Regions from separate parts of the Paenibacillus sp. FSL H3-0333 genome, predicted to be linked through region 1. Evidence: predicted binding sites of a transcription regulator. Region 1 holds the regulator's gene; each other region holds the start of a gene.
What was found. Region 1 encodes Rex, which represses fermentation and respiration genes when NADH is low (regulators of the CRP and FNR family bind a similar motif). Its sites were predicted from a motif close to TTGTGAAATATTTCACAA; they were not measured.
Positions count from the first base shown of each region.

Region 1 (6,876 bases):
GGGCAAGAAGCCGAAGGATTGGGAGGAGCTGGCTGCCCTTGAGAATACACTGAACCTCAGTCTGAGCGATATCATCCGCAAGGGCGACAAAATGCTCAATGAGATGCGTGACACGGACAGCCAGTCCTCCTCAGACAGTCTTGTGACTGATATCGGCGGGTTATTCAAGGATCTGGCATCCATTAGAGAGCAGATCCGCTTCTTCATGAGTCTGAACGATGAGAATATCGTGTATTGGCTGGAGGGAAGCGGCAATTATAAGGGCAAGTCGCTGCAAATGTATGCTGTTCCCGTAGATGTCAGCACCCAGCTCAGGGAGCTGTTCTTCGATAAGAAGAAGAGCATTATCCTGACCTCGGCCACCTTATCCGTGGATAAATCCTTCCAGTTCATGATCGATAACCTGGGTCTTGGCGAGGCTGCCGAGCAGAGGCGTCTGATGACTGCACTGCTTCCATCGCCATTCAAGTATCGTGAGCAGGCTCTCCTGGTCATTCCCCGGGACTTCCCTAGCGTCAAGGGAAGTATAGGTGATGCCCGCTTTGTGGACACCCTCGTGCACTCCCTTGCCGAGACAGCTGTAACAACACGGGGGCGGATGCTGGTGCTGTTCACCTCCTACAAGATGCTGCGCCAGGTGTATGAACCGCTGAAGGAGGCGCTTGCCTCACAGGATATCGCGGTGCTGGGACAAGGCGTGGAAGGCGGCAGCCGGAGCAAGCTGATCCGCCGCTTCCAGGATAGCCCGGCTTCGGTCTTGCTGGGTACCAGCAGCTTCTGGGAAGGGGTGGATATCCCGGGAGAAGCATTGACCTGCCTGGCGATTGTCAGACTGCCGTTCCAGCCGCCGAATCACCCGCTGGCAGAAGCGAAGTCGGAGCTGCTTCAGGCACAGAAGAAGAATCCGTTCATGAAGCTGTCCGTGCCGCAGGCCGTCATCCGCTTCAAGCAGGGCTTCGGGCGGCTGGTCCGCACGGCGCAGGACCGGGGCATCGTAATTGTGTACGATACCAGAGTCATTGAATCGCATTACGGAAAGTACTTCCTGTACTCGCTCCCCGGTCCCAAGATGGAGCATATGCTCACCGAGCAGATGGTCCCGAGAATTGCCGAATGGCTGGATGACGGCGGGGTTTCCTAATTCATCTGCTATTGCTATTATTAATAAGTCATGATTAACCTGAAGATCCGTTCCCGCCTGCCCTGCCACTCCGGCAGGCGGCGGGGCACGGTTGCTATAATTGTACGGGTCTAACACAACTTTTAAGGAGGAGAATACATGAAATCGGATAAAATATCGGAGGCCGTCGTGCGCAGGCTACCAGTGTACCTGCGTTTCCTGAACGATCTCCAAAAACGTGAAATCTCCACAGTCTCTTCCCAGGAGCTGGGCCAGAAGCTTGATCTGAATCCCGCCCAGATCCGTAAGGATTTGGCTTATTTCGGTGATTTTGGCAGAAAAGGCATCGGCTATGATGTATCTTATCTGATTGAGAAGATCCGCCATATCCTGAAGCTTGACCAGCAAATTAATGTTGCACTGGTTGGAGCCGGTAATCTCGGTCATGCCTTGTCAAACTACAACGCTTACTTAAAGGATACGATGAAGATTACTGCCATCTTCGATGCCTACCCGCCGAAGGTGGGCCAGCAAATCAACTCGCTGGTTGTGCAGCCGATGGAGGAGCTAAGCAGTACAATCCGTTCGCAGGGCATCCGGATCGGGATTATTACCGTGCCCGACAGCGAAGCCCAGAACGTAGCTGATATTCTTGTCGATTCCGGTATCGAGGCGATTCTGAACTTCGCACCGGTTATTCTCAAGACGCCTGCCAATATCCGGATTCATGCCGCAGATTTCACCACAGATCTGCAGAGCTTGGCCTATTATTTGCATGATGGAAAGGATGAGGCTGAAGATGAGCAGTAAGATCACGATAATCAAGAATGGGCACTTCCTGGTTCCGGGCAGTGACAAGCCGGTTCTGAGCGGGTACATGACCCTGGAGAATGATTTGATTACTTACATAGGTGAAGCTGAGCCAGTAGTGGAGGATGGCGCACAGGTCGTAGACGGCAGCCGTCTGCTGTTCATGCCTGGTCTGGTCAATACCCATGGTCATACTGCAATGTCACTGCTGCGCGGATACGGCGACGATATGGTGCTTCAGTCTTGGCTGCAGGAGAAGATGTGGCCGATGGAAGAGAAATTCACTGGTGATGATGTATATTGGGGAACCTCGTTGTCCGTGCTGGAGATGCTGAAGGGCGGCACAACCACCTTCCTCGATATGTATGATCATATGGACCGGGTAGCGGAAGTGACCGAGCAGTCCGGTATTCGTGCGGTGTTGATGCGCGGCGTAATTGGGCTGTGCCCGGAAGAGGTACAGCAAGCGAAGCTCGCTGAGGCGATTGCTTTTGCCCGTAACTGGCACGGCAAGGCTGACGGCAGAATTACGACCATGCTCTCACCGCACGCCCCGTACACCTGTCCTCCAGAGTTTTTCATGAAGTTTGTGCAGGCTGCCCATGATCTGGACCTGCCAATGCACACCCATATGTCCGAGACGCGCCATGAAGTGGAACAGAACGTGGCCGACTACGGCCTGCGTCCGGTCGCACATCTGGAGAAGCTCGGAATGTTCACCCGTCCTTCGCTCATTGCCCACGGGGTTCATCTGAACGATGAAGAGATCGGGATTCTGGCCCGCCATAACGTTGGCGTGTCGCATAACCCCGGCAGTAACCTGAAGCTGGCCAGCGGGGTTGCTCGTGTTCCTGAACTGCTGAGAGCCGGGATTAAGGTCTCCCTGGGTACAGACGGCGCGGCAAGCAACAACAATCTGGATATGTTCGAAGAGATGAGGCTGGCGGCTCTGATCCACAAGGGCGTAAGCGGTGATCCTACAGCGGTACCGGCTCCTGAGGCGCTTCTGATGGCTACGGAGTACGGGGCGCAGTCTATTTTCCTAAGCGGGGTAGGCCGGCTTGCAGCAGGAATGAAGGCCGACTTCATCGCACTTGATATTGACCAGCCTCATCTGCTGCCGCATACCGATCTGCTCTCCCATGCCGTATATTCGGCAAGTGCCAAGGATGTAGAGCATGTATGGGTGAACGGCCAGCAGGTTGTGAAGCATGGACAATGCCTGACACTTGATGAAGAAGCCATCCGCCGCAAAGCACAGGAGACGTTCGAGAGCCTGCTTAAACGGTAATTCAGGGGAACGGGAAAGGAAGCAGCGTGGTGAAGAAGAAGAGGGGAAAATGGATCTGGCTGGGGATTACCGTGGTGCTGCTCCTTCTGTTCGGACTAAGCCAGTTCTATGCCTACATTATGAAGGACCAGTGGAACGAGCGGAGTGAGGCCAAGGAGCTGGCCCGGGCGCGTGCCGGACTAACAGAGGTAACCAAGGCCCAGAAATCTGTATGGAATGAGAATGAGATCTACTGGGTGCTGACCGGTAAAAATGAAGCAGGGACCGATTTGATGGTGTGGGTCCGTTTCACCTTGGAGGGCAAGCCTGCCGGAGGCGACAACGACCTGTATGCTGAGGAACTGAGCAATGGCACCTCAGAAGAGAAAATGCGCGGAATCATAGCCGCTCAGCTGCCGGACATTACGATCGAACGGCTGCTGCCCGGTGTATACAACGGGGAATATGCCTGGCAGCTATTTTACAAAAAAGACGGGCGATTCTATTATAATTTTTACCGCTTCAAGGATGGCAGTGCCATTGGTGAGGGGTACAGTCTGCCGAACCGTTAAGCGGACGGCCAGGCTTGGATTATAGGAGAAGTGGGAGATACAGTGATACTGTGCTCCCGCTTTTTTTGGTGTATCCATAAGAGTAAAGAACAGGTTAGAGCCGTTCATGGGCTTGAGAGTATATACGGGTTGCAATACCATTCATGTATATTAGATCAGCCACAGGAGACGGAATTTTAGACAGGGGGAATTGATAATATGGAAATTTTGTCCTATTTGTATCAGGCGGTGGATCTGTTCAAGGAGGAGCTGGGGGAGAATCTGTCGGGAATTTACGTGCATGGCTCACTGGCGATGGGCTGTTTTCACCCCGATACCAGCGATATCGATCTGCTGATCGTCGTACATGACAAGCTGCCCGCAGAGGTCAGTCATAGACTTGCCAGTCGTATTGTAGCTTATCATGACAGTCTGCCGAATAAGCGCGGAATTGAACTATCTATCGTCCTTAAGACATACCTGCGCAATTTTGTGTATCCTACGCCTTTTGAATTTCACTTTTCGGAAGCACATTTAGAGCGGTACAGAACTGATGAGAATTATCTGTGCGGCGGCTTTGAGGATGCTGATCTGGCGGCGCATTTTGCAGTAGTCTACCATCGCGGGTTTATCTTGTTCGGGGAGCTGATCCGCGAGGCCTTTGCGCCGGTAGACAACAGGTACTATCTGGATTCCATTATCAGGGATATCGATGATGCGCCGCAGAATATTAAGAAATCACCGGTGTATTACACACTGAATCTATGCAGGGTACTCTATTATATGCAGGAAGGTCATGTTTCTTCCAAGAAGGAAGGCGGGGAGTGGGGGCTGCAGCAGTTGCCTGAAGTCTATCACGGCTTGCTTAGACAGTGTCTGAAGGAATATAGCGGTGCGGCAGTCGCCGAAGGCTATGAACCGGGCGAATTAACTGATTTTGCGGAATATATAATGGCTGAAATCAAGCGGACTCCGAACTAAAGATTGGCCGGGCAAAAATGATAAGCGCATGAAACATCCAGAAATTAGTATCAAAAATTTTAAATATATTCACAACTTTATGTAAAATCGTATATACACCTATGATATACTACTACTTGTACTAAGACATGCTAAAGAGCATGTCAGTCTCGGAAGGGCGCTAGACACGCTGGCTGGTCTTTATTATAGAGTTATGCTCGGTCATTTTTGAGAGGAGGACGTTTCTTGAAACTGCGTCTTATGCCTGTACTGCTAACGTCTCTGCTGTCTGCTGCATTATTGTTTGGTGGCTGGTATTCCTACCGTACATTCGCGGTACAGGAGCCGCTGCAGAAGCTGGTATCATCCTACGAGGGAGTGAAGGATTCCCATATTACTATTAAACGCAATGAGGTCACTTTGAAACTGGATTTGCAGCCGGGCACGAAATTACGTGAGCTGGTGCAGTACGTATCAAGAGAAGGCAGCACTGCTATTGACGGCCGGACCCTGAAGCTGGATGTGGAACAGAAGCCGAGTGAGCTGCTGGATGAGTATTGGGATAAAGCGATGTTCTCTGTAGCGGAAGCGATGGAGAGCCGGAAGTATACATTGATACCAGCGAAGCTGGATGGACTTAAGGAGCAGGACAGCAAGTACAGCGGGGTTACAGCTACCACAGAGATTGATGACAATAATGTGTATGTAAGCCTGAGCAACGGCACTGAGAGCAAATTTATCATTCTGCCGCGTGCAGCAGCCAAGATGGGAGTGTGGAACAATGCCTAAGTACTGGAAAGAGGTTGTAGCCGGATTCGTTCCGGTCATGCTGATTTTTATGGCTTTTGTGGGGATTAATATCTTCCCTGTAATCATAGCGCTGGGTATGGTTGCCGCGCTCCTGTTCATTGCCCATGCCCGTGGTGGTCTGACAGTTAATGCAGGTGCAGATAAGAAGCGCAAGAAGAACGGCCCCTCCAAGCTGACTTTTGAAGAGATCGGCGGACAGGACAATGCCAAGCAGGAGCTGCGTGAAGCGCTGGACTTCCTGATCCGGCATGAAGAAATCAGCAAGTTCGGGATTCGCCCGCTTAAGGGAATTCTGCTTACAGGTCCTCCGGGAACAGGAAAGACGCTGATGGCTAAGGCTGCTGCGCATTATACGGGCTCCGTGTTTGTAGCTGCCTCGGGTAGTGAATTCGTTGAGATGTATGTCGGTGTGGGTGCGGGACGCGTACGCGATTTGTTCAAGGATGCCCGCACACGCGCACTCAAGGAGAATAAGCAAAGCGCCATTATTTTCATTGATGAAATCGACGTCATCGGCGGGAAGCGAGAAGGCGGACAGCAGCGTGAATATGATCAGACCCTCAATCAGCTGCTGACGGAGATGGACGGGATTTATAACAACGATACCCCGCGCATCCTGCTGGTAGCCGCAACGAACCGCAAGGAGATGCTTGATTCTGCGCTGCTTCGCCCGGGGCGTTTTGACCGCCATATTCAGGTGGATATGCCTGACAAGAAGGGCCGCAAGTCGATTCTCGACCTGCATGCCAAGAACAAGCCGCTGCATGATACCGTGGATCTGGATAAAATCGCCGAAGAAGCTTACGGCTTCTCGGGTGCGCAGCTGGAGAGCGTGATGAACGAAGCCGCGATCTACATGATGCGTGAGAATCTGACCCTGGTAGAGCAGCGTCATCTGTCGATGGCGATCGACAAGGTCATGATGGGTGAGAAGACCGACCGTGAGACCAACCATGAAGAGAAGAAGCGGGTAGCGATTCATGAGCTTGGACATGCTATTATGGCTGAGCTGCTGCGCCCCGGAAGCGTTAGCCAGGTAACACTTACCCCGCGCGGTCAGGCTCTAGGGTATGTCCGGCATAATCCGCAGACCGAGCAGTATCTGTACACGAAGGATTACCTGGAGAACCAGATCATGATTGCCCTGGGAGGAGCGGCTGCCGAAGAGATGTATTACGGCGGACGCAGTACCGGTTCCCGTGGAGACTTCGATCAGGCGCTGAATATCGTCGAGACCATGATGAAGTCAGGGCTCACCTCGCTCGGCATTGCGAATCTGCAAATGGTTACCACTGAAGAATTAATGAAGGAAAACAGTAAGATACTGGATGAACTTATGATCCGCACGAATGACC
Region 1 is NZ_JBBODG010000001.1:3,272,750-3,279,625, forward strand. It holds gene dinG (ATP-dependent DNA helicase DinG) at 1-1,141, shown strand, start outside; gene MHH78_RS14360 (redox-sensing transcriptional repressor Rex) at 1,280-1,930, shown strand; gene MHH78_RS14365 (amidohydrolase) at 1,920-3,221, shown strand; gene MHH78_RS14370 (cell wall elongation regulator TseB-like domain-containing protein) at 3,251-3,772, shown strand; gene MHH78_RS14375 (aminoglycoside adenylyltransferase domain-containing protein) at 3,971-4,732, shown strand; gene MHH78_RS14380 (hypothetical protein) at 4,958-5,500, shown strand; gene MHH78_RS14385 (AAA family ATPase) at 5,493-6,876, shown strand, end outside.

Region 2 (6,876 bases), 1.8 Mb from region 1:
TCTGAGAGTCTGTATCCGGGAGCGGACGCACAGCTTCTGGTCCAGGAACAGCAGGGAGAGCTGATGCAGCTGGTCAGCGGGCTGCCGCCTAAGCTCCGCAGCGTAATTGTCCTGCGTTACTACGGAGAGTGCAGCTATGACGAGATTGCTGCGGCCCTGGGCATCCCGCTGGGAACCGCCAAATCCAGGCACCATAAGGCGCTGCGCAAGCTGCGGCAGCATGCGGCATTTACAGCGGACGATGAGATGAAGGGGGAATGGACATGTCTGTCGGAAATCAACTGAAGCAGGAGTTCAACAGGTATAAACAACATACAACGATGCCGGAGCCGCTGGAACAGCGGTTAGCAGCGAGCTTTGAGCAATTCCAGCAGCCGCAGCAGAGAGGAAATACTCTTACCGGGAGACCTGTGCGCGCGCGCGGGACAGCGAGGATCGCCCTGGTACTCTGCGGACTGATGCTCTTCGGAGGCGTGGTCTATGGTGCGGAGCGGCTATGGCAGGTTACCTATGGTGCAACCAGTTTGGAAGTAGATATTCATGAGGGCGCTAATGAGTCAACAGCTTTTGCCAACCAGACCCGGCGGGTGATTACAGAGATTCAGTCTCAGCTTGCTGATAATGAATCGGCTATGCTGTTAATTGCTAGATCAAACGGGATGAAGGAGCTCCGTATGATCAACCGTCCGCAGATATTCACAGATATCGAAAGCTGGAAGAAGGCTACAGAGCCTGTCACAGGTAAGCTGGCCGTGCCGGGCAGAATGCCGGAAGAATACCATTTTGCCGAAGGAAGATCCGACAGTACAGTGGGCATTACAGATAGCTCCTGGGTTAAAAAATACACCAATGTCCTTACCAAACGGCTGAAGCCCGGTGAGCATTACGCCTGGATCAAGAGCTTCAATGTGCCCAACCAGCAGGCCGGGACGGTCAGTCCTGAGCTGGTGTACCAAGGTCCTAAGGGAGAAAATGATTACATCTCCGTTACTTATTCCCCGCTTACTCCGTGGGCACAGCTTACATCTGATGTTTGGGCGGATACAAAGGTTGAGCATCTGAAGGTAAAATCTCAGGAAGCCTTGTATGTTGAAAACCGCCAAGCCTATGAGAATAACAGCAACGGCTATTATGCGTACATCCGCTGGATTGAGATTCGGGAGAACGAGGAGAGAAATATAATGCATGAAATAGGCACGGGCTCGACTGAAGTTACCCGGGAGATGCTGCTACAAGTGGCTGAAGGCCTGCGTTAACCTAGAGCGGCGGTAAGACCGTGCAGACACATATAAACCTCTATCGTTGATCAGTACATCAACAATAGAGGTTTATATTGTTACCACTATACCCATGTTAGTCTCAGACTCCTTATCCTATCCTTTGTACTCAGCCGGGTAGAAATGGTCCGAGGTGGCAGTATATTTGCCTATCCTGCACATTCAAACTGCTCTAAACTGATCCGCTTACCACGATAGGATGGATTGTGAAGCCTGTGAGCTTTAAGAAGCTCATACCGTTTCGTGCAGGGACTCACTTCAGGCGGGAATGTCAGGATCAAAGATATAGTCTCAGTCACAAGGAGGAGCGCTGCTTAAGATTAGCTGCCGGAGATTCTGCCCAGGCTATGTTCTTACTGCAGTGTCTGTTTCCTTGAGCTGATACCTGAATTATACCGTCCGGGCGGGAAATAGTAAAAAGCCGAAATTTTTATATTTGCACTCCCAGTTTGGAAAAAGGTCTTGTAAGCGCTATTATTCTGCGTTTTCCTTAGAATCTGCCGAATTCAAATCCCGCTGCCTTTGCTGTATAATGAAAAGGATGGTTTCAATGCTGCGTAGACTCCGGCAGCTTTGCCTGGAGGGAAAGGATACGGAAATGAGCTTGTATGGGGTGAAGCTTGAGGAACTCGGCAGCGGGCTGCTGAAGTCCTTTTTGGAGGATAATTATATATGTGCAGGCTATCCCGGTACGGGAGATCTGGAGAAGCATAGCAGAGAAGAGATCAGCAGCAAGCTGGCTGCCGCCGGCTATCACGGGCAGGAGCTGGAGGGTGCAACCCATACCCTGGATACCTTCGTCAATGCGATGCAGGATGGGGATTATGTGCTGATCGCCGATGAAGAATGGGTGTATCTCGGGGACCTTGGCGATTACTTCTATGATACCCGGCACAGCGGCGCAGAGGATAGTACAGCCCACCGGCGCGGTGTCACCTGGCTGAAGAGTCTGCCCCTCGCTGCGGTTAATCCGGCTGTAACAGGGCTGCTTGCCTCTGACAGCAGAATAACTGCCTATTCAGGAGTGCTGCCCGCAGCCCGAATCGATCTGTGGCTGGGGAATCAGGCAGGGGATGGCGGGAATGCCGCCGGTGCCTGTCCGGTTCAGGTGGATGAAGCTACAGTAGCGCAGGCGCTGGCTGTCCTGAAGGCAGCCTTGAACAGCACGGATGTAAAGCGGCAGGAGCGTGCGGCTGTGGCGATTTTGCAGTATGCGCGGTGAGCATGGATTGAGAATACGGCAGGATGATATAGACAAGGGTCTTTCGGCATATTAGCCGGAAGACCCTTTTTATTAGATGAATTCAACAAACTCATTAACCGGCTTGCGGTAGCCGCGCGGTCTGATCTTGTGCTGGTTATCCTTGCCGATCGTAATCAGCATTACCGGAACCATATGGTCGCCGAGACCGAGGGTAGCCTTCACAGCCTCCGGATCAAAGCCGATCATCGGGCAGGTATCCCAGCCCTTATCCTTGGCAATAAGCATGAACTGCATCGCCGACAGAGAAGCATTGCGGATCGCTTCATCCCGCTGGAACGCATCGTTCCCGGTATAAGCATCGTTGATAGATTGAATGGTTTGCTCGTATGCATCCTCGCTCATCGCTCCCAGCAGTTTAAGTCCGCTATAGATTTCAGGAGCCTGCAGATAGGCATTCTTGTCACCCAGCACTACAATAACAGCCGATGCGGTGTGGATCTTGTATTGGCCATACGCGTCCTTGCGGATGGCTTCCTTTACGTTGTCATCGCTGATCACCTTGTAATGGGTGTGTTGAAGATTATAAGCCGAGGGAGCCAGACGTGCCAGGGAGAACATCTCTTCGAGCTCACTCTGCGGAATGGTAACACCTTCCACGAAATTATTAGCCGATCTGCGGGACTGCACCAATTCGGAAAAAGTACTCATAAGTCATTACCTCCATCTAATATGTATGCTGCTTAGTAATAATCAATTGCTGATATTAATTAATAAACTTACATTTAGTTACTTGCTTAAGATATCACGACTCTCTGTATACGTCAATGAGGAAAAACATAATAATTTGTAAATTTAACCTTGTTAAACGACTGAGTTCGATAAAACCGATGAGGAAGTGATAATAATCACAAAAATAGGTTGCAAAGGTAAAAAGATTGTGACAATAATAACAAATAGAGTGTTATAATAGTCACATAGTTTCATTGGATGTCATTGTGCAAGAATACGATTTGTAAAAGGAGACTTCGATATGTCAGAAACCGTTACCCAAACCCTGCCTGAACAAGAAATACCAGAAGCAGCTCTTCCCAGAGAGGATGTGCTGAAAGAGCTTTTGAAGCCGGAGGTGCAGCAATCTCTGATTCTTTTGGTAGAGCAGCTGCCGCAGATCACACAAATGGTCAGTGTATTGTCCAAATCACTAGATTTTGTGCAGTCGGTTGCCACAGATGAAGTACTTAAGAATGATACAGTCGGTGCGATTAAGGAAATGGCGGGTCCTGTGGTGGGCACTGCCAAGAATCTGGCGGCTACTGTTATTGAAGCGAAAGACCGCGCGGAAGCAAGCAGCGAAACAGTCAGCCTGTTCGGCATGATGAAGATGATCAAGGACCCGCAGGTACAGAAGGCTCTCCGGTTCATGAATGCCTATCTGCAGGTCAGCGGTGAACGTCAATCGGGCAAATAAGCCCGTAATACTTAATGATGGAGGAATTATCATGTCAAAACATATAGTGATTCTAGGTGCAGGCTACGGCGGCCTGCTTAGTGCCTTAACCGTTCGTAAATATATGAGCAAAGCGGAAGCCAAAATAACAGTAGTCAATCAGTATCCGACACATCAGATTATTACGGAATTGCACCGGCTTGCAGCGGGCAGTGCGTCTGAACAGGCGGTTGCCATGCCGCTGGCGAAGCTGTTCGCCGGTAAAGATATTGATCTGAAAATCGCCAAGGTCAATTCGTTCTCCCCAGAGAACAAGCAGGTTATTCTCTCGGACGGCGTCATGCTGACCTATGATGCTCTCGTTGTCGGTCTGGGCAGCACCACCGCATACTTTGGTATTCCGGGACTTGAAGAATACAGCATGGTGCTGAAATCAGCAGCAGATGCGCTGCGGATCCGCCGTCATATTGAAGACCGGATTCGTGACTACTCCAAAACCCGCAACGCAGCAGATGCAACGATTCTGATCGGCGGCGGCGGACTAACTGGCGTAGAGCTGGTAGGCGAAATTGCCGATATTCTGCCTAAGCTGACGAAGCAATATGGAGTGAATCCTGCTGAGATCAAGCTTCTGCTCGTTGAAGCAGGTCCGAAGATTCTCCCTGTCCTGCCGGATCATCTGATTGAGCGCGCTACAGCCAGCCTGGAGAAGCGCGGGGTGCAATTCCTGACGGGTCTTCCGGTTACGAAGGTAGCCGATAATAAGATTGATCTCAAGGATGGGCAGCAGATTGTAGCGAACACCTTCGTCTGGACCGGCGGGGTACAGGGTAATCCGCTGGTTGGCGAATCCGGTCTTGAAGTCAACCGCGGCCGGGCCACGGTGAATGAATTCCTGCAGTCTACTTCACACCCTAATGTATTTGTTGCCGGAGATAGCGCTGTTGTCTTTGCACCGGATGGCCGTCCTTATCCGCCAACGGCACAGATCGCCTGGCAGATGGGTGAGCTGATTGGCTACAATCTGTTCGCTTATCTTAATGACAAGCCGCAGGAAGCCTTCAGCCCGGTTAATTCCGGCACACTGGCCAGCCTCGGACGCAAAGACGGTGTAGCCATTGTCGGCGGTAACTCCACTCCGCTGAAGGGGCTGCCGGCAACGCTGATGAAGGAAGCCAGCAATATCCGTTACTTGACTCATATCCATGGCTTGTTCAGTCTGGCCTATTAATCATCTATCCTTAGATCCCCCTGGGACTGTCATATGGCAGCCTTAGGGGGTTTTCTTGTTTTAGGAATAATTTTCAATGAAAACGTGTCCGCAGGAAAGCCGATTTGCTATAATGATCATGTTTACATACTATAGATGTTTCATAGGAGGATTTCAGGCATGCCATTTCAAAAGAACGATATCATCCTGTTCCAGGGGGATAGTATCACGGATTGTGGACGCAATTACGCCGATGCCTCATCACTGGGTGTTGGTTACGCGCTGATGGCGGGTGCCCGGCTTGGCCTTCAGTATGCAGAGAAGAATCTTACGTTCCTGAACCGCGGAATCAGCGGCAACCGGGCGGTCGATCTGCAGGAGCGCTGGGAGCGGGATTGTCTTGCGCTGAAGCCAACCTGGGTGTCTATCTATATTGGCATAAATGATACCTGGCGGTGGTATGATTCCGGGCAGGAGACTACAGCGGCTGAATTTGAGACGTCCTACCGTGATCTGATTGAACGGACCAAGCAGCAACTGGATGCCAAGCTGGTGCTGGTGGAGCCGTTCGTATTGCCGGTGCCGGAAGACCGCAAGGGCTGGCGTCAGGATCTGGACCCCAAAATCCACGTAGTCCGTGAGCTGGCCCGTGAATACGGCGCCGTGCTGGTGCCGCTGGACGGCCTGTTCGCAGCGGCATCCGTCAAGGCTGAACCTGCCTTCTGGGCGGGAGATGGCGTGCACCCTTCGCCTGCCGGACATGCCTTAATCGCCGATGCCTGGATGAAGGCTGTAGGTGCAATAAGCTAAGAGGTACGTTGATTTCACTCTGCGTAACAAGGCTGTTATACTTGTAGGATACATACTCAAGGTGAAGCTTTGATAACGAGAGGAATGTGAAGCAGGGATGACGAGCGAGACGCTCCAGGATATGCAAGGACTGAAAGCGGCGGGTGCAGTAGTAGGCCACACCATCGCCGAGATGAAGAAAAGTGTGGTTCCCGGAATGACGACTGCGGAGCTGGATGAAGTGGGGGCGAAGATTCTGAGCCGTTTTGGCGCAAAATCTGCTCCAAAGGTAACCTACAACTTCCCCGGAACGACCTGTATCAGTGTGAATGAAGAGGTAGCGCATGGAATTCCGGGACAACGTGTAATTCAGGCCGGAGATCTGATCAATATCGATGTCTCCGCCGAGCTGAACGGTTATTTTGGCGATGCCGGGGTATCGTTTCAATTGCCTCCTTATAATGAGAAGCTGATTCATCTCTGCCGGAGTACGGAAGAGACCATGATGAGCGTGATTAATCATCTCCGGGCGGGCATGAAGGTGAACGAGATCGGCCGGGTTATGGAGTCGGAAGCACGGAAGCGCGGCTATAAAGTCGTGCGTAACCTGTGCAGCCACGGCATTGGCAAAGCGTTGCATGAGAAGCCGTTTGAGATTCTGCCCTTCTATAATCCGCGTGTGACGACGGTGCTGAAAGAAGGCCAGGTCATTACCATCGAACCGTTTCTATCCACAGGCACTGATTTCGTAGAGCAGCAGCCGGATGGCTGGACACTCAGCGTTGCCGACAACAGCCGCGTGGCCCAGTTTGAGCACACAATTGTGGTCACCAAGGGCAAGCCGATTATTTTGACCAGTGCTTGAAGATATATAGGAATATTTAACAGTTGTAATGTATGCATTATGCAAGAAACCCTCATACTAAAGATGATGTTATGATATGGAATG
Region 2 is NZ_JBBODG010000001.1:5,111,498-5,118,373, reverse strand. It holds gene MHH78_RS22990 (sigma-70 family RNA polymerase sigma factor) at 1-285, shown strand, start outside; gene MHH78_RS22985 (hypothetical protein) at 264-1,256, shown strand; gene MHH78_RS22980 (hypothetical protein) at 1,828-2,499, shown strand; gene MHH78_RS22975 (nitroreductase family protein) at 2,572-3,189, opposite strand; gene MHH78_RS22970 (DUF1641 domain-containing protein) at 3,512-3,949, shown strand; gene MHH78_RS22965 (NAD(P)/FAD-dependent oxidoreductase) at 3,981-5,159, shown strand; gene MHH78_RS22960 (SGNH/GDSL hydrolase family protein) at 5,319-5,948, shown strand; gene map (type I methionyl aminopeptidase) at 6,046-6,792, shown strand.
Region 2: the regulator Rex is predicted to act here: its motif matches at 3,417-3,434, upstream of MHH78_RS22970 (DUF1641 domain-containing protein).

Region 3 (6,876 bases), 3.0 Mb from region 1:
ATACTGGTGGATCTTCAGCATGGCTGAGATCAGGTCCGGGTGACCGCAGGCATAGCCCATCCGCCAGCCGGTCATGGCGAAGGCCTTGGAGAACCCGCTGACCAGGATCGTCCGGTCAAGCATCCCCGGCAGCGAAGCGAAGCTGACATGGTTGCTTCCATACGTAAGCTCGGCATATATCTCATCCGAGATGACGATAAGATCATGCTTCTCGACTACCTTGGCAATCGGCTCCCAATCCTCCCGGCTCATGATCGCGCCCGTCGGATTGCTTGGATAACAGAGAATCAGAATCTTCGAGCGCGGGGTAATCTTGGCCTCCAGATCCTCGGCTGTCAGCTTAAAGTTATTCTTCCCGAAGGTCTCAATGCCTACCGGAATACCGCCGCCGATGGCCGTAATCGGAGAATAAGAAATATAACAAGGCTCGGGAATCAGAATCTCGTCTCCCGGAGAGATCAGGGCACGCAGGGCCAAATCAATGGCTTCGCTGCCGCCGACCGTGGCGATAATCTGGTTCGCCGGATCATACTTCACGGCGAAGCGGGTCTCCAGATACTCGGCAATACCCTCGCGGAGCTCGGGCATTCCGGCATTGGAGGTGTAACCGGTGAAGCCTCGTTCGAGCGAATAGACGCAGGCTTCCCTGACATGCCAGGGTGTCTTGAAGTCAGGCTCGCCGACACCCAGCGAGATAATATCCTTGCTGCCTGCCGCCAGATCAAAAAACTTGCGGATGCCCGAAGGCTGAATCTGCTGGACCAGCGGGGCCAAATAAGAGTTCATCGACTTGCCTTTATCTCCTGTGTGCTGTGCGTTATTAATGATCATGACATTACATCCTTCACGGAGATATCATCAGACGGTTGTCTTCCTCATGCTCTTCAAAGATGATACCGTCCTGTTTGTATTTTTTGAGCGTAAAGTTGGTCTTGGTAGAGAGCACAGCATCAATCGGTGACAGCTTCTCAGACACAAAATTAGCAACCTCGCGCAGATTGCGGCCTTCCACTTCCACCAGCAGATCATAAGCGCCGGACATCAGATAGACGGATTTAACCTGCGGATACAGATAGATCCGTTCGGCAATGCCTTCGAAGCCGCGGCCCCGTTCCGGCGTAATCTGCACCTCGATCAGCGCCGTCACCCGTTCATCATCGACTTTGTCCCAATTGACAACCGTCGCGTATTTCACAATGACATGATCCTGCTCCATTTCGGCGATCACGGTCTTGACATCTTCTTCCTCCGCACCAAGCAGGGTCGCCATTAATGCCGTTGAGCTTCGAGCGTCCTCCTTGAGCAGTTCCAGCACTTTCCTCTTCAATTCATTCATTCTTAGGGCCTCCTGCAAAAAAGAGTTTAGTATTAATATGACATGAAAAGTACCGTTCTGCAAACAAAATAACCCCGCCGAGGCGGGGCTATATGACTTCATTCCTTTTGTATTTTCTCCTGCATGGCCGGGGAAGCGCTCTAATGCTTCACAGGAACATCGCCAGGGTTACATATAATAGGAACCGTTATGATGCTGCTGGACGTTCGGCTGGTGCTGCGAAACATTCGAGTTCTGGTTATAGGCTCCTGCCCCGCCTGTTTTCTCACGCACGAACTGCTGCAGCTTCTGCTGGGTCTGCTGGGCACTCTGAATCTGCTTGTCCACATCCTGGCGCAGTGCTTTACCCGGAACGGTGTACATGTTCATTTGCGACATCTTCATGTACAATTCCCCCTGAATTCTGAGGGTATCCATGGTCAAATCATTGAATACCCGTCTGACGGCGGGACAATTCGATTCTGTAGCTGCAGTGGTGTACTCGCGGACTGTCCGCTTCAGATCGGCCAAAATCGTGTAGAGTAAATCTTCATCCGCCATAAACGGCGTTCCATTCTGTGCGTACACAGTAAAACCTCCTTTAGAATTTGTGGGTTATCCCTGTTATTGCGGCTGCGATGGTGCGTACTGCTGATGCTGATGGAGCAGCTGGACCAGCATATCCATATGATGGGTATGACTCTGAATCTGCTGGATGCAGATCCCCTGCACGGCAGAGTTCTGAGTGGTTCCGGCTGTAGCCGCGAGCTGCTTAATCAGCAAATCCTCATTAGAAATGGAGTCGGCGATATACTCCAATTCTTTTCCGCTAAGTGCCTGCATTTGGTTAGATTGCATGTTCGGTAGTCCCTCCTTCTGGTTATTCAAGCGTTCCTTAGTATGCTTCCGGAGAAGGCTGTTTATGTGCCCGAAGGTACATTAAGCAAGCTCACATATGATGAATAATCCTTAAGGTCTTGACGCATGAGACTCTTCAATAGTGCAAATAATACTACTCTGAATGACATAAAGGAGCGAACAGATCTATGAAACTCGTCAGCGGGCAACTGCCCTGGGAACACACACTGCCTGAGCCTCCGGTATATCCGGTGCTTGAGGAAGATATAACCTGCGACTGTCTCATTGTAGGCGGCGGGATGGGCGGAGCAATGATGTCTTACCGCATGTCCCTCAGTGGAGCAGATACCGTTCTTATCGATAAAAGAACGATCGGTACCGGAAGCTCCCACGCCAATACGGGACTGCTGCAGATCGCCAATGACAAGTCGCTGACAGCTTGCATGAATACTTTCGGGGAAGAGAATGGCGTGTTGTTCTACAAGCTGTGCCAGCAGGCCATGCGTGCGATTCTTGACCTGCCCGGCAAGCTGGACATCGATCCGCAGATTATTGAGCGCAGCAGTCTGCTGTATGCCAGTACGCCGGAAGATGTTGCTATGCTGAAGCTGGAGAATGAGAATCTGGTGAAGCACGGCTTCGATTCGGAATTCTGGGAGGAGGAGAAGATCCGCGCCCATTACGCCTTCTCCAAATCAGGTGCGCTGTATTCCAAAGGAGATGCGGAGACCAATCCGCTGCGCACCGTACACAGCCTGATTCATAAAGCGCACTCCGGCGGGGTAAGGGTCTATGAGCATACCGAAGCCCTTCATTATGATTACAATGCCGACGGGGTCATCTGTCATACTGCAAACGGCCGTATCTTCGCCAAGAAGGTGGTGTTTGCTATGGGGTATGAGACCCAGGAGATGAAGAAGGACCGGGGGGCAGAGCTGATCAACACCTATGCTATTATGACCGAGCCTCTGCCGCATCTTCCAAAATGGCATGAGCAGAGCCTGCTCTGGGAAACGGCCCGGCCTTATCTGTATTTCCGGACTACTCCTGAAGGCCGGATTATCGCCGGCGGCAAGGATGAGCAGCTTACCAGCGTGGAGCGTCGTGAGGTAAGGGTCCTCTCCCAGTGTGAGCGTCTGGTCGAGGAGCTTACGGCCCTGTTCCCGGAACTTCAAGGAATCAAGGCCGAATATTCCTGGGGAGCGGTCTTCGGCTCCACCCGTGACGGACTGCCTTATATGGGGCCGCACCCGGAATTCCCGCATTGCTACTTCATTGAAGGCTATGGCGGAAACGGTACGGTCTACAGCATGATTGCCGCCGAGCTGCTTGCCGATACGCTGGCCGGCAAGAGCCGTCCGGAGCTGGAGCTGTTCTCGCTGACCCGGTCGGCCAAGCCTGCGCCTTCCCCGGCGATACAGCCTTAGAGCTGCAACACAGAAAGGGATGCCCGCATAGCATGATGGCTGCGGAGCATCCCTTTTATATGAGAACAATATAGAATAATAGCTTATTGCGCTTTTACAAATTCAGCCGACTTAATCCCTGCCTGACGTCCGAAGATAATAATCTCGGCTACCGAGTTACCGCCAATGCGGTTCTCGCCGTGCAGCCCGCCGACCACTTCTCCTGCCGCGAACAGGCCCGTAATCGCCTTGCCGTCTTTGTTCAAGACCTCAGTGTTGGTGTTGATCACCACTCCACCCATCGTATAGTGAATTCCAGGGCCGATCTGAATCGCATAATACGGAGCACCGGACAGATCATTATCCATACCGGTTGTTCTGCCGAACTCGGCATCCGACTTACTCTTCACCGCACTGTTCCATGTTTCCACGGTGGTCTTAAGTGCAGCGGCTGGAACCTTCATCTGATCCGCCAGTGCCTCGATGGTATCTGCGGTCTTGACTACACCCATCTTGATGTATTGATCTACCGCCTTGACACGGGATTTCACTCCGGCGTCGAACACGAGATAAGCGGATTTCTCAGGAAGTGTATTAATTGAAGCCGTCACCTTGTCACGGGTATCCATCTCATTGCCGAAGCGCTTGCCCTCAGCAGATACAAGAATAGCCCCTTCTCCCCGGACCGCTTCACCGATCAGGTAGGATTTCTCCTGCTGTACAGTCGGGTGAACCTGAATCTGATCCAGGTCCACGGTAGTTCCGCCGACCTTCTCAATCATGGCAATGCCGTCGCCGGTGCTGCCAATCTGGTTGGTCGTTACCAGTCCTTGCAGATCCGGGCGAACCTTGGCAATCAGTTCCTTGTTGGCACCGAAGCCCCCGGTGGTTACGATAACTGCTGCTGCGCTGATCGTTTTGTCATCAGCCTGGTTGAACAGCACCTTCACGCCGTTCACCTTACCATCCTGTACCGTAAGCTCCTTCACATCCGCATTGACGAACAGCGGAATTCCCTGCTCCTGAACATTGCGGACAAGTCCTGCTACAAGATATTGTCCCACGGCCGAGCCGTCCTCCGGACGATGGGTACGCTTCTCCTTCATACCGCCGGTAATTGTAATATTGTTCAGGCGGATTCCGATGGAATCGAGCCAGTCAATGGCACCTGCGGATTGATCCACGAAGAAGTGCAGCAGCTCCTTATTGTTCGTATCATGTCCGCCCTTAAGGGTCTCTTCATAAAACAGTTCGTTGCTGTCTTCGATGCCCTGCTCCTTCTGGAACTTGGTCTGCGAAGCATTCATCCCTGAGGAGGATTTGGTTGTATTGCCGCCGGCTACCGGCATTTTCTCTAAGATAACCGGGTTCATGCCGGCCGCTTTGGCTTCCAGCGCAGCAGACATTCCCGCACCGCCTGCGCCGACGATAACGATATCATATTTATCTTTTAATTGATCGTACGGAGTATAGCTCGCTTCGGATGCTCCCGACACGGCTTCTGCCTTCTCTGCAGGTGCAGTGGTTGCTGCCGGCTCTGTGGTCGCGCTGTTTGTTCCCTTGCTCTCATTCTTGCTGCTGCCCGCATTGTTGTTTCCGCAGCCTGCAATCACCAGCATCACGGAGAGAATGAGGATAAGCGCCGCTGTTAATCTCTTATTCATGTGAGTTGTGCCCCCTTGTGCATATTTTCACAATTATCATAGCGTCAAAGAAGCGGTTTGTGGAACCTTCCGTAAATTATTAAAGAGTTTTGTAACTAAAGTAACCAAATTAACTAAATAGCTAAACGGATGGCTGACTGCGTAAGAGTGAGAGAATTAACTTCGCTCCGGTCAGATTTATGATAGGCTTTCCCGGTCTGCATACATAACTGAAGTATCCGGAAGGAGAAGGAAGTATTGAACACCGAAAGTAACCTTAGAACGGTATGGATTATGTTTAGTGTATTTGTATTGCTGTTTCTGTTGAATTTCGGCATTCACAGCAACAATCCCGCCCCGACAGCCAGAATGTGGCTTCTGCTGGGTGTATGGGTATTCTTCATCAGCGTGCTGCTGCTTGTAAAACACAAGCTGCCGTCAACGCGGCAGATTCTGCTCTCTGTCCTGCTAGCCGCTGCTGTAGCAGCAGCCTATATCAATCTGTCTCTCTTCTCTATGATTGAGGTAAGCCTGCTCACGTTAATGGCATCGTTGGCTGTATTAAGCACCTTCAACCAGTATAGCGAAGGGAAGCTTCGTTTCCTCAACATAACCAGCGCCTCAACAATCTTCATGAGCCTATTCGTGGGAGCCGCCGCTGGAATTCTGCTCGGAATCATCAATCTAATGCTGAGCGGACAAAGCCTCGATGGATTCAGCCTGAAGCTAATCTATTTCAGAGTGGCGCTCAGTCCGGCCATTTATGAAGAACTAGCCTTACGTACCTTGTTCTATGCCATGTGCCTGTCCCTGACGCACGGCAGAGCTGATACCAGAGCCCAAAAATTCACAGTCTGGTTCATGATGATCGTTCCGCATGTGCTGGTCCACACGCCGGACAGCTTCATTCAGGGTGGAATCATCTCCGGCATCATCAGCACTCTCATGTATATCCTTCTGTTCGGCCTGCCCTTTGCAATACTGCAACGCAAGCGCGATCTGACCTCTGCCATGCTGGCACATGGTACAGTAGATATAATGCGGTTCTGTTTCCTGGGTCTTCCCCTCTAGTAGAGGGGGTGCTTCGGTAGGGTACGGCACAGTTCACACCCCCTCCTCCTCCTTCACCTCATAAGGCACATCCACGATAAAATGTGCTCCCGGCCCGCAGCCGGCGGCAAGCTCAAGATGGCCCTTGAGTTTGTCTACACTTTTCTTCACCAGATATAGGCCGATTCCCCGCTGTTCACCCTTGGAGGAGTAGCCCTGAACGATGATCTTCTCCTTCAGGCCTGCCGGAATTCCCGGACCGTTATCGCTAACCTCGCATAGCAGCCGCCCTTCTTCATATTGAAAAGCAAGCTCCACGCGCTTCACGGGTTGCTCGCGGAGCTCCCCCAGCGCCTCCAGGGCATTATCCAGCAGATTGCCGGCAATCGTAATCAGCTCATGAATCACCTGCGGATCGGCAGGCTCCGGCAGATAGCTGTCTCCGGTCAGCAGCAGCTCGATTCCCGCTTCGCGTGCCCGGCTCAGCTTCCCCAGCAGAAATCCGGCCAGCACCGGGTCCTTGATCTGTCTCGTGATCGACCCGATCTCCTTCTGGTAGTTGGTTACCGTTCCCAGAATATATTGCTGCAGCTCATCATACAGG
Region 3 is NZ_JBBODG010000001.1:6,239,548-6,246,423, forward strand. It holds gene MHH78_RS27545 (aminotransferase class I/II-fold pyridoxal phosphate-dependent enzyme) at 1-831, opposite strand, end outside; gene MHH78_RS27550 (Lrp/AsnC family transcriptional regulator) at 845-1,336, opposite strand; gene MHH78_RS27555 (spore coat protein) at 1,505-1,903, opposite strand; gene MHH78_RS27560 (hypothetical protein) at 1,940-2,173, opposite strand; gene MHH78_RS27565 (NAD(P)/FAD-dependent oxidoreductase) at 2,362-3,600, shown strand; gene MHH78_RS27570 (flavocytochrome c) at 3,684-5,243, opposite strand; gene MHH78_RS27575 (CPBP family glutamic-type intramembrane protease) at 5,481-6,293, shown strand; gene dcuS (DcuS/MalK family sensor histidine kinase) at 6,327-6,876, opposite strand, start outside.
Region 3: the regulator Rex is predicted to act here: its motif matches at 5,259-5,276, upstream of MHH78_RS27570 (flavocytochrome c).